Regions from separate parts of the Mesorhizobium sp. WSM4846 genome, predicted to be linked through region 2. Evidence: predicted binding sites of a transcription regulator. Region 2 holds the regulator's gene; each other region holds the start of a gene.
What was found. The regulator PhoB, encoded in region 2, activates phosphate uptake and scavenging genes when phosphate is short. The targets are predictions, from matches to a motif close to TGTCATNNANCTGTCAT.
Positions count from the first base shown of each region.

Region 1: a site for PhoB is predicted at 1,969-1,985, ahead of AC0L15_RS25635 (esterase-like activity of phytase family protein). Genes of this name have one in related genera too.
Region 3: a site for PhoB is predicted at 2,753-2,769, ahead of AC0L15_RS12275 (ceramide glucosyltransferase). Genes of this name have one in related genera too.

Region 1 covers NZ_JBVVPZ010000039.1:8,836-12,895, forward strand. Annotated here, with positions in the region: gene AC0L15_RS25635 (esterase-like activity of phytase family protein) at 1-1,909, opposite strand, end outside; gene AC0L15_RS25640 (glycoside hydrolase family 25 protein) at 2,059-3,075, opposite strand; gene AC0L15_RS25645 (hypothetical protein) at 3,295-3,543, opposite strand; gene AC0L15_RS25650 (GFA family protein) at 3,665-4,060, opposite strand, start outside.
Region 2 covers NZ_JBVVPZ010000025.1:18,551-22,610, reverse strand. Annotated here, with positions in the region: gene AC0L15_RS20415 (ROK family protein) at 1-999, shown strand, start outside; gene phoB (phosphate regulon transcriptional regulator PhoB) at 1,169-1,858, opposite strand; gene phoU (phosphate signaling complex protein PhoU) at 1,875-2,582, opposite strand; gene pstB (phosphate ABC transporter ATP-binding protein PstB) at 2,618-3,433, opposite strand; gene pstA (phosphate ABC transporter permease PstA) at 3,446-4,060, opposite strand, start outside.
Region 3 covers NZ_JBVVPZ010000011.1:39,428-43,487, reverse strand. Annotated here, with positions in the region: SAM riboswitch at 115-192, shown strand; gene AC0L15_RS12280 (O-succinylhomoserine sulfhydrylase) at 266-1,453, shown strand; gene AC0L15_RS12275 (ceramide glucosyltransferase) at 1,499-2,653, opposite strand; gene apaG (Co2+/Mg2+ efflux protein ApaG) at 2,892-3,284, shown strand; gene AC0L15_RS12265 (Hsp33 family molecular chaperone) at 3,364-4,060, opposite strand, start outside.

The sequences.
Region 1 (4,060 bases), on a different contig from region 2:
CGCGTTCGAGGATGTAGAGCTTGCCGTCGTGCGTGGTGATCTCCGACAGGCCCATCCAGCCGGCTTCGGTCGCTTCGAGCGGGTAGCGCACCGCCGACCATTCCTTGGCCTTGGGCTTGTAGGCCAAGAGCTTGACCTGGCCCTTGGGGTCGTCGGCCCATTCGCGCTGGACAGCCATCACCAGCGTCAGGTCGTCGCCTTCGCCGATCGCGGTGATGCCTTCGAGACCGAAGCGGCTCTGGTGGGCGAGCAGTTCCATCGGGAAGCCGATTTCCTGCTTGATCACGCCCTTGTCGTCGACGCGCAGGATGGCGTGCGGGACGAGCTTTGCCGGATCGCCTTCATTGGCCAGCCAGAAGCCGCCTTCACCGTTGGCGACAAGACCCTCGATGTCGATCTTCTGTGCAGGGTGGCCATCACGCGTGACGATGGTCTTGCCGGTGATCAGCGCCGGCGTCTGGGTGGCATCGATCTCGAAGATCGAGGGCGCGTTGGCGTAGAACGAGTCCGAGGCAGCGAACAGCTTGCCGGCAGTGTCGCCGGCCGCGAGCGCCGAAAGCGCGCCCCAGCCGAGCGGCGTGCCGTCTGCCGTGGGCTTTGCCGTGATCATCGGGTAAGTGGCGGGACCCTCGGAGCGCTCGTAGATCATCACGTGCGAGCGGGCGAGCCCGTCCTCGACCAGGTCGGCCTCGTTGGCGGTGACCAGGAGATTGCGCGACGGGATCGCGACCAAGCCCTCCGGACCGATGCCGGACGGCAGGATCTGGACAAACCGGGGCTCCGCACCCGCGTCCTTGTAGACGCCGACAACGGAGCCACGCTCCGAAGCGACGAACAGCAGCCTATCCTCGCCGAACGTGCCGGTCTCGAGACCTTCCGGCTCGACGCCCTTCTTGTTGCGGTCGTCGGGATAATGGCCGGCATTGGCGACCTGGTACTCGAAGGACGAACCGGATTCGTAGAGCACCTCGCCCTTCTTGCTGAAGATCGTGAAACCGCGCGAGCCGCCCTTGTAGTCGCCTTCGTTGGCGACGGCGAGGCGGTCATTGTCGAGCCATTTCACGGCGTCGGGCTCGCGCGCGACGTTTTCGATCTTGCCATCGAAGGACAAGGCGCCGTTCTTCCTGGTGTCGATCTTGTCCAGAGTGGCCGAGCCTGCGGAGAAGTGCGTGACGATCGCGCCGGTTTCGGCGTTGACGATGGCGATGTGGTTATTTTCCTGCAGCGTGACAGCTATCTCGCCGGCCTCGTTGAAGGCGACGAATTCCGGCTCGGGATCTTCCCCAGCGACTTCGGCAATGCCCGCCAGGTTGACGGTCTTCATCGTCGCGCAATCAGGCTGGCCTTCGGCAAGCGTGAAAATCCTGAGGTCGCCCGCCGGCATCTGCGGAATTTCTCCGTCGTTCAGATCCTCGTCGCGCTCGTTCTCGATGGCGATGGCCAAAAACTTGCCGTCCTTGCTGAACGCCAGCGAGTCCGGTTGGCCGCCGAGGTCGCAAGTGCTTTCGATCGCCTTGGAGGCAAGGTCGATAACGGTGAGATTGCCCGAAGGCCTGGCTTTGCTTTCCGACGTGTTGACGCCGGCCAGCACCTTGCCGCCGATGACCACAACCGAGGTCGGCTCGCCTGCTATCTTGACGATGCCGCCGGCCTTGGGCGCCTTGGGATCGGCGATGTCGATGAAGCCGACAGCACCGAGCGGGCTATCGGAATAAACCAGCGTCATGCCGTCTTCGCTCGCCGTGATGATCTCGGACGAAGTCGGCGTGGTGTTCTCGACGTTTCCCGGCAGGTTACCGGCGACTGCGAAGCTCGCGACCCGGTTGAACATCATGTCGGCATGGGCCGGCAGCGAAACCGAGGCAGCAAGCGCTGCCGTCAGGACGAAAAGCGCGGAATGGCGGGGCACGGGTGGCGTCTCCTGTTCGAATGGAAGCCACCTGATTGCGGGAACGACATTGCAATGCGATGACGGATCGATGACACTTCCGCGACAGGCGGCCAGGTCCGTCAATATTCATCTCATGCTGGCCTGCGAATGGGGCTTTCCTCGGCCGCCTACTCCGCCTCGGCCACCATCTGCCGCCCGCCAGCCCAGTTCCGCCAGGCTCTCTCGTCGCCGTGGAAGACGTTGAGGTCGATGCGGCCCCTCACCCCATGCGACAGGCCGGAGCCGGAATACTGCCAGAACACCCATTTGCGGCCGGGATAGACCTTTGACGGGTGCTGTGCCACCGCGCGCAGCCAGAATGGATAGTCCAGAAATGCGCCTCTGAGATTGTCGCGGTAGAAATCAGGCGCGGTGTAGATGATGGGCCGCTGGCCGTAGTGGCGCTCGAGCTTGTCCATGAACACCTGCATCTTCTCCAGCACCTTTTGCCGCGACGGCCGCCGCTTGCAGCTGGATTCGCCGTTCCACTCGACATCGATCACCGGCGGCAAGGCGCCCTCGACCCTCGGCACGTTGCGGATGAACCAGTCAGCCTGCTCACTAGCGGTGCGGCACCAGTAGAAGAAGTGATAGGCGCCGCGCTTGAGGCCGGCGGCGTCGGCATTGCGCCAGTTCTTCCTGAACATCGGGTCGAGGTGATCGCCGCCGTCGGTCGCCTTGATGTAGGCGAAGTTCGCGCCCTGCGCGCGCAGCTTCGCCCAGTTCACATTGCCTTGCCAGCGCGAGACGTCGACGCCGTGAACGGCGAGGTGCCTGGGCGATGCCCTGCCGAAATTGATCGGCTTGGCGTCACGGAAACGATAGCGCTGGACCGGCTCGGCAAGGATCGGTGCTGCCCGTGCCAGCCGCTTCGGCGCCACCAGGGCAATCGGCTCGACGGGTGGCTCGATGCTTTCGGCAGGCTCCGGAGTGGCCATTGCCACAGTCTGCTCCGTCGCCTCCTCCGGCGCGAAGTCGGGTTCGGCATCGGCAGCGCCGACCGACGCCACCGGCGCGGGCGGTCGTACAACCGAGCTGGTCGTCTCGCTGGACGGCACTTGCAGCGCGTCGACGCCGGACGTGGACGTGCAGCCGGCAAGGCAAAGTGACGCGATCGAGAAGATGACGACGCCTGATAACCGCATCTGGACCTGTACGCAGAACACAACAGACCGAGGGCAAGACAACGCCGCCGGACAAACCAGTCCGGATTACTAACAAGAAATTACCAACAAAGTTTGAATCAAATTGTTAGGGCAGAGGGGCTGGGCAAGGCGCTCGCTCTATCACCGTAGCGGTGAGAGCCTGGAAACGCCGCAGGACCGAAGGCGCGCGAAGGATCGCCGACACCTGCAGGCCGCTGCTTAGCCACACAACCATAGCTTGTGGCAGCTCTCGGCTACCATATGAGCGGGCGGGACGGAGCGGTCGGTGCCAAGGCGATCGGAGTTTGGGCGATCGGTGACGGGATTGACCGACGCATCGTCATCCCGGCGAACCTTTTCTTCAAGCAGCGAGCGAAGCTCGGCCGGCTGCACGCGGTCACGCTCCATCACCAGCTTGACCATTGGATCGCTCAAAAGCTCATCCAGGGTGTTAATTCTGTCATTCATCCGTCGCCTCCTTCGACTGCCGACCCGCAGGCAATAGATAGGCGGCAATGATGGCTCGCCAATGACGCTTTGCCGACTATCTCGTGTCCCGGACGAAAAAAATTTGGGCACGCCCTGCGCCTCAGTTGGGCGGGGGGGCGCCTTCATATTGCGGCAGTTCGTCGTCGAGTTGCACCCAGGGCTGCTTCGAGGCGGTCCAGATATGCATCTGCGGTTTGAACATGGAAGGATCGTCGAGCGAGCCGGAGGTGATGCCGATGATGCCGGCGGAGTCGCGCCGGGAAAACATCGTCGTGCCGCAGCCCGGGCAGAAGCCGCGCTTGAGATCGGGCGAGGAATTCACCGTCGCCACCGGCCCGTCAATGGTCACATCGTCGATACGGAACAGCACGCGGGCGTTGAAGGCCGCGCCCAGCGCCTTCTGGCAAAGCCGGCAATGGCAGACGCGCTCGTTGATTGGCGCGGCCTCAGTGCGGTAGCGCACTGCCCCGCACAGGCAGCCACCGTGATATTTCGC
Region 2 (4,060 bases):
GCTGCGGTGTTGGCCGTCGTGTTGTCGCTGAATTTCCTGTCGGTCGCCGTCATCGATTATGCCGGACAAGTGGTCGCCGAGGAACAGCGCCGGCTGGACACGCTGACCATGTCGCGTGACGCGCTGATCGACGAATGTGTCGCCATCGTCCGGCGCCGGCTCGAAGATCCCGACCTCGATGTCCAAAGCGTCGCCCGCATCGCGCTGGCGATCCAGGGCATCACCGATTCCCACGCGCGCGCCATGTTGTGGTCGCCGATCACGCCGCAGACGAACATCGCCTTCGCCGACATTCTGGAACGCGAGTTCGGCATCCCGGCCATCATGGAGAACGACTGCAACATGATGGCCGTGGCGCTGCACTGGCGCCACCCGGATCGCTACCGCGACGATTTCATCGCCATCCTGCTCTCGCACGGCATCGGTATGGGGCTGGTGCTGAAGGGCGATCTGTTCACCGGCACCCACTCCTCAGGCGGCGAATTCGGCCACATGATCCATCGGCCGGGCGGCGCGCTTTGCCGCTGCGGGCTGCGCGGCTGCGTCGAGGCTTATGCCGGCAACTACGCCATCTGGCGCAACGCAAGGCTGTTGAGCGAGAACGCCGAGCCGGTCGCCGATGTCAGCGACGCCGACATGCGGGCCTTGGCGGCCCGGGCGCGCGAGATGGACGGACCGGAGCGCGAAGCCTACCGCAAGGCCGGCGAGGCGCTCGGCTTCGGGCTCGGCAGCCTGTTTGCGCTGATCGATCCGGCGCCGGTGGCCATGGTCGGCGCCAGCGCTGCCGCCTTCGACCTGATCGAGCCGGCCCTGCGCGAGGCCATCGCCCAGACCGCCGGCGGCCAGCATTCGGGTTCGATTTCCTTCGACACCGAGCCGAACGAGCTGCCGCTGATCCGCGAAGGCTGCGCCATGCGGGCCCTAAGCTTCGTCGATCAGGAGATTTTCGCGCCGAGCATCCAGGCACGAGCCGGCTCGGTCGGAAAGAACGTGGCTTGAATCCGAAGGCAGGGATTCCCGGGTCGCGACTTGGGGAGTGTTGAGATTCAGGTCAGGCCGAGTCGAGAATGGTGGGTTCCGAGAACCGGGGCGGAGCGTACTTTCGGGTACGTCAGCACCGGAAGCGCAGGTATCAGCCGTTCGCAGGCCGGCATCACCTGAACGTCAGCTAGTCTTCCCTGATCGCATAGCCGGCGCCGCGGATGGTGCGGATGACATCGGGCATGCGACCATTGTTGACCGCCTTGCGCAACCGGCCGACATGGACGTCCACAGTGCGCTCGTCGATGTAGATCGTCTCGCCCCAGACATTGTCGAGCAACTGACTGCGCGAGAAGACCCGGCCCGGGTGGCGCATCATGAATTCGAGCAGCCGGAATTCGGTCGGCCCGAGCCGGATCTCGCTCTTCTTGCGATAGACCCGGTGCGATTCACGATCGAGCATGATGTCGCCGACCTTGAGCACGCTGGACAGCACTTCGGGCTTGGCGCGGCGCAGCAGCGCCTTGACCCTGGCCATGAATTCCGGTGTCGAGAACGGCTTGACCAGATAGTCGTCGGCTCCGGTCGAAAGGCCGCGCACCCGGTCGCTCTCCTCGCCGCGCGCGGTCAGCATGATGATCGGCAGCCGCTCGGTTTCGGGGCGCACCCGAAGGCGCCGGCAAAGCTCGATGCCGGAAACCGCCGGCACCATCCAGTCGAGCACCAAAAGATCGGGCACGTTTTCCTGCAGCCGGATTTCGGCCTCGTCGCCGCGCGTCACCACCTCGACTTGATAGCCTTCGGATTCAAGATTGTAACGGAGGAGGACGCCCAGCGGCTCTTCATCCTCCACCACCATGATGCGCGGCGCGATCATCGGCCGGTCACTCCTGTCATGTCGCCGGCGCCGACATCGTCGTTTCGTCGAGCTTCGGGCGATCCGCCGGCAATTGCTGCCCGGTCACGACAAAATAGGCGTTTTCGGCGATGTTGGTGACATGATCGCCGATACGCTCGAGATTCTTGGCGCAGAACAGAAGGTGCGTGCAGGCGGTGATGTTGCGCGGATCCTCCATCATGTAGGTCAGGAGCTCGCGAAAAACCGCCGTATATTTCACGTCGATCTTCTGGTCGTCGGCGCGCAGTTCCTTCAACGCGCCGGCATCGCGCGACACATAGTGCTCGACCACGCCGCGCAGCTGCACAAGAACGAGATCCGCCATCGCGTCGATACCGTGCGACAGATTACGCGGCGTCGCGCTCTGCCCGACTGCGCTGACCCGCTTGGCAATGTTCTTGGCCAGATCGCCGATGCGCTCGAGATCGCCCGCCATGCGGATTGCGCCAACCACGGCGCGCAGATCCTGCGCCATCGGCTGCCGCTTGGCGATCAGCGTGATCGCGCTGTCGTCGAGCTCGCGCTGCCGCGCATCCATGATGGCGTCGTCCGAGACGACGCGCTGCGCCATCGCATTGTCCGACGCAAGCAACGCGCGGATCGAGGCCGCCACCATTGCGGCGGCGAGCTCGTCCATGTCGCGGATCAGCCGGTCGATGTGCTCCAGTTCCTCGTCGAAAGATGCGACGGTGTGTTCACCCATGGTGCTGTCCTCGTGTTCGAAATTCGCCGGACCGCTCAGCCGAACCGGCCGGTGATGTAGTCCTGGGTGCGCTTGTCGTCGGGGTTGGTGAACATCTTGTCGGTCGCGCCCTCCTCGACCAGATAGCCGAGATGGAACATCGCCGTGCGTTGCGACACGCGCGCCGCCTGCTGCATCGAATGGGTGACGATGACGATCGTATAATTCTGGCGCAGTTCGTCGATCAGTTCCTCGACGCGGGCGGTGGCGATCGGATCGAGCGCCGAACAGGGCTCGTCCATCAGGATCACTTCCGGCGACACGGCGATGGCGCGCGCGATGCACAGACGCTGCTGCTGCCCGCCGGACAGGCCGGTACCCGACTCGAGCAGGCGATCCTTGACCTCGTTGAACAGTCCGGCCTTCTTCAGGCTCGATTCGACGATGCCGTCCAACTCGGCCTTGCTCCTGGCCAGGCCGTGGATGCGCGGACCGTAGGCGACGTTTTCGTAGATCGACTTCGGAAACGGGTTCGGCTTCTGGAATACCATGCCGACGCGAGCTCGCAGCTCGACGACATCGATTTTCGGGTCGTAGACATCCTCGCCGTCGAGCGTGATCTTGCCGCTCACCCGCGCGATATCGATGGTGTCGTTCATTCGGTTCAGGCAACGCAGGAACGTCGACTTGCCACAGCCCGATGGCCCGATCAACGCCGTCACCTGATGCTCGCGGACATCGAGATCGACGTCGAACAGAGCTCGCTTCTCGCCGTAGTGAACAGAGACCTTTTCGCCCTTCATCTTGATCGAAGGGGCGTTGGTTGCGCTGCTCAGTTTCTGCTCGACGCCGGCTTCCGTCATGATGTTCATATCCTCTACTCCTTACCAGCGCCGCTCGAAGCGCCTGCGCAGTATCACCGCGATGGCATTCATGATGACCAAAAACACCAGCAAAATCAAAATCGCCGCCGAAGTCTTCTGCTGGAACCCCGCTTCCGGGAAATCCGCCCACATGAAAATCTGCACCGGCAGGATCGTCGCGGGATCGGTGAAGCCGCCGGGAATGTCGACGATGAAGGCGACCATGCCGATCATCAGCAACGGCGCGGTTTCACCGAGCGCATGCGCCATTCCGAGGATGGTGCCGGTCATGATGCCCGGCATCGCCAGCGGCAGCACGTGATGGAATACGGTCTGGACCTTGGACGCTCCGATGCCAAGCGCCGCCTCGCGGATCGACGGCGGCACGGCGCGCAGCGAAGCGCGCGAGGCGATAATGATGATCGGCAGGGTCATCAGCGCCAGCACCATGCCGCCGACCACCGGGGCCGAGCGCGGCATGCCGAAGAAATTCAGGAATACGGCAAGTCCAAGCAGGCCGAAGACGATCGAAGGCACCGCCGCCAGATTGTTGATATTCACTTCGATCATCGTCGTCAGCCGGTTCTTGGGCGCAAATTCCTCAAGATAGATCGCCGCTGAAACGCCGATCGGGAA
Region 3 (4,060 bases), on a different contig from region 2:
GCTCGAAGGCCGGGCGTGGTCTCGTCTTGTCGCAGGTTCTTGCCGTGGAACCCGCTGGTACAAACCTCTTAATCATGCCGGCAATTGACGCAAGCGCGGCGCAGGTCTAAAGGTTCGTTATCCCGTGGTGATTTGGCCGGTCGGCTTGCAGCCACGTTAAACAAGTCGCTAAAGGACCGTCGGGCCGAAAGGCCGTACGACCGGTTGCGACTTTCGCGGCCGGTTTTTTTGTGTTTGGACCATTTTTTGTGTTTGGAACAAGGTGATGACGAGCAAAACGCGCAACTGGAAGCCTCAGACCGCCCTCGTGCATGCAGGAACGCTGCGTTCCGGCTTCGGCGAAACCTCCGAGGCGATGTATCTCACGCAAGGCTATGTCTACGACACGGCGCAGGCGGCGGAAGCCCGCTTCAAGGGCGAGGAACCGGGCTTCATCTATTCGCGCTATGCCAATCCGACGGTCGACATGTTCGAGAAGCGCATGTGTGCGCTGGAAGGTGCCGAAGATGCCCGCGCCACCGCGTCCGGCATGGCGGCGGTGACGGCGGCGTTGCTGTGCAGTGCCCGGGCGGGCGACCACATCGTGGCAGCGCGCGCGCTGTTCGGCTCCTGCCGCTGGGTGGTCGAGACGCTGGCGCCGAAATACGGCATCGAGGCGACGCTGGTCGACGGCACCGACATCGCCAATTGGGAAAAGGCGGTCAAGCCCAACACCAAGTTGTTCTTCCTTGAAAGCCCGACCAATCCAACGCTGGAGGTCGTCGACATCGCAGCGGTAGCCTCGCTTGCCGATTCGATCGGCGCGCGGCTGATCGTCGACAACGTCTTTGCCACGCCCTTGCAGCAGAAGCCGTTGCAGCTCGGCGCCCATATCGTCGTCTATTCGGCGACCAAGCACATCGACGGCCAGGGACGCTGCCTCGGCGGCATCATCCTGTCGGACAAGAAGTGGATCGACGAGAATTTGCACGACTACTTCCGCCACACCGGTCCCAGCCTCTCACCCTTCAATGCCTGGACGCTGCTGAAGGGGCTGGAGACGCTGCCGCTGCGCGTTCGCCAGCAGACAGAAAGTGCCGGCCGGATCGCTGACTTCCTCGCCGAGCGATCGGAAATTGTCCGCGTCATCTATCCCGGCCGCGCCGATCACCCGCAGGCGGCGATCGTCAAGAAGCAGATGTCGGGCGGCTCGACGCTGATCTGCCTCGACGTCAAGGGGGGCAAGCAGGCGGCCTTCGCCTTCCAGAACGCGCTCGATGTCGTGCTGATCTCCAACAATCTCGGTGACGCCAAGAGCCTGATCACCCATCCGGCGACGACGACACACAAGAATCTGAGCGACGAGGCGCGGGCCGAACTTGGCATCGGGCCAGGCACGCTCAGGCTGTCCGTCGGACTGGAGGACACTGACGACCTGCTCGAAGACATCGAGCAGGCCTTAGCCGCCAGATAGGATACGCGCCGAACTGCTGCGCTCTGATCTGCAAAGCAGGCGCGGTCAGGCGCCCGACGGCGACTCTTCCAATTCCGCAACGGCGCTGGTTTGGATGGTCATCGTGTTGCCGCGCCAGTCGACGGCACCGCTGAGCCAGCCGCGCACCCAGATGGCGGGAAGCATCACGTCCCGCGCAACCATCGCCGGGATCATGCGCAGCGACAGGTGCCAGCCCTTGGCCGAGGCGAGAGCGCATTCCGGCAGATAGGCGACTATCAGCACGGCGACGGCGGTAGCCGGCAGGCTGAAACCGGCGCCTGCTGCCGCAACCAGCGCCAGCACCAGCGGCGGCGCCGCTCCGATCAGGATCTCGGGCGCGAAGAACAGTGGGAATGTGACGCGACGCAGGCGTGCCCAGCGGGCCTGGCGCGACCAGATTTCGCCAAATGTGCGCAAGCCGAGCGGCTGCTCGAAGGGCGAGGCAACGAGATTGACGCGCAGTCCGAGCCCGTTGACAAGCTTGGTCGCAGCGGCATCCTCGGCAATCTCCGCAGCAAGCGCACGGACGCCGCCATTGGCGTCGAGCAATGGCTTGTTCCACAGCATGCTCTTGCCCTGGGCAAAACCGAGGCCGAGCGCCTCGCCGGTATATTGCCAGCGCGCCTGCAGCGTATTGAGGAAAGCGCATTCGACCTCCGCCCAGATCCCGTCCGGCCGCGAGCCGATCGGCGTCGAGCAGACGAGGCCGGTGTCCTGCCGCCATGCCGTCATCAGATGCTGGACATAGTCCCTCGGCATCAGGACGTTGGAATCGGCAAGGACGACCCAGTGGTGGCGCGCGGCCTCCCAGCCCTTCACGCAATTGTTGAGTTTCGGATTGCCGCTGATGCGGTCGTCGCCGACCAGCAGCCGGGCCGGCACGGCCGGAAAGCGGGCGATCGCATCGGTGATCCGCCCGACCACCGGGTCGTCGGCATGGGCGACGCAGAAGATGAGCTCATAGTGCGGCCAGTCGAGCGAGAAGGCGCGCTCGAGCGTCTCCCCGGTAAACGGCTCGACGCCGCGCGACGGCACGACGATCGACACCGGCGGCGCCTTGGCGGCTGGCGGCGTGATCCTGCCAGGCCGCTTCAGCTTCAACGAAGCGAGCAGGATGCTGGCGAGATTGACAACAAGCAGAGCTATGGAAAGCAAGGCGGCTGTGACTGTCAATTCCATCAATATCTGGTCGCTCCAGAAAAAACCGGCCGCATGAAGCCGTTTTCAACAGTTCGACAGAATGCTGAGTCGCCCGGCCCTGCACACCATCATTGTCACGTGTCACTTAAATGACATTGTTGATCGGCACCTGCGCTTAACAAATTCGGGCAACGATGGCAGACACCGAGGCGACGCACCCCGTTGACCGAACTGCGGAGAGGGTCGAATGTTCCGTCTGCATAGTGTGGAGTGATTTATGTACAGCGCCGTCACGCGCGACATCGAAGTGCAGGTCAGGCCGTTCTATCTGGAAGATCGCTCCGACCCTTCGGAGAACCGCTATGTCTGGGGCTACCAGGTGACCATCGACAACCAGTCGGATGAATTCGTGCAGCTTCTGTCGCGCTACTGGCAGATCACCGACGGCACCGGCCGGGTCGAGGAGGTGCGCGGCGCCGGCGTTGTCGGCGACCAGCCTGAACTCAATCCAGGCGACAGTTATCAGTATACGTCTGGCTGCCCACTCTCGACGCCATCCGGCATCATGGTCGGCCACTACACGATGCGCAACAAGCGGGGCGAAACGTTCGACGTCGCCATCCCCGCCTTTTCGCTCGACCTGCCGGGCACGCGGCGCACCGTCAACTGAGGCTCACTTGGGCTTCTCGCCCATTGCGAGGGGCGAGAAACCAAGCTCTGCGAAGGCACCGAGGCAGCACTGACGCCGGCTATTGAGCCGCAGCAAATTCCGCCGGGTCGAAGTCATATTGCTTCGAGCAGAATTCGCAGGCGACGTGAATGCCGCCATCCTCGGTGCTGTCCCTGATCTCGTCGGCGGAGAAGCCTTCGAGAATGCCGCGGATCTTCTCCCTGGAGCATGAGCACTGGTCGGCTACCGGCACGCCGCCGAAGACTCGCACGCCGTGCTCGTGGAACAGCCGGTAAAGCAACCGCTCGGCGCCGATCGTCGGGTCGATCAGTTCCGTCGGCTCGATGGTGCCAAGCAACGCGAGCAGTTCCTGCCAGGAATTGTCGGCCGCATCATGGATCTCCTCGCGCGGATCGCCGTCGCCACCCGGAAGGTCGGGCACGCGCATGCGTTCAGGCGATTGCGGCAGGAACTGCGCCAGGATGCCACCGGCGCGCCATTGCTCGCGGGCACCGCCGATGCCGGGCGTCAACAGCTTGGCCACCGAAAGCCTGAGATCGGTCGGGATCTGCTCTGACTGCCGGAAATAGGTGCGCGCGGCCTCCTCCAGCGTCTCGCCGTCGAGCTGGACGATGCCCTGATAGCGCTGCGTGTGGGCGCCCTGGTCGATAGTCAGCGCCAGGACACCGCTGCCGAGCAGCGTCCGCTGCGAGGTCTCGCCGGCAGACGTCAGCGCCTCCAGCCGGTCGGCGTCGAAGCGGGCATAGGCGCGCAGC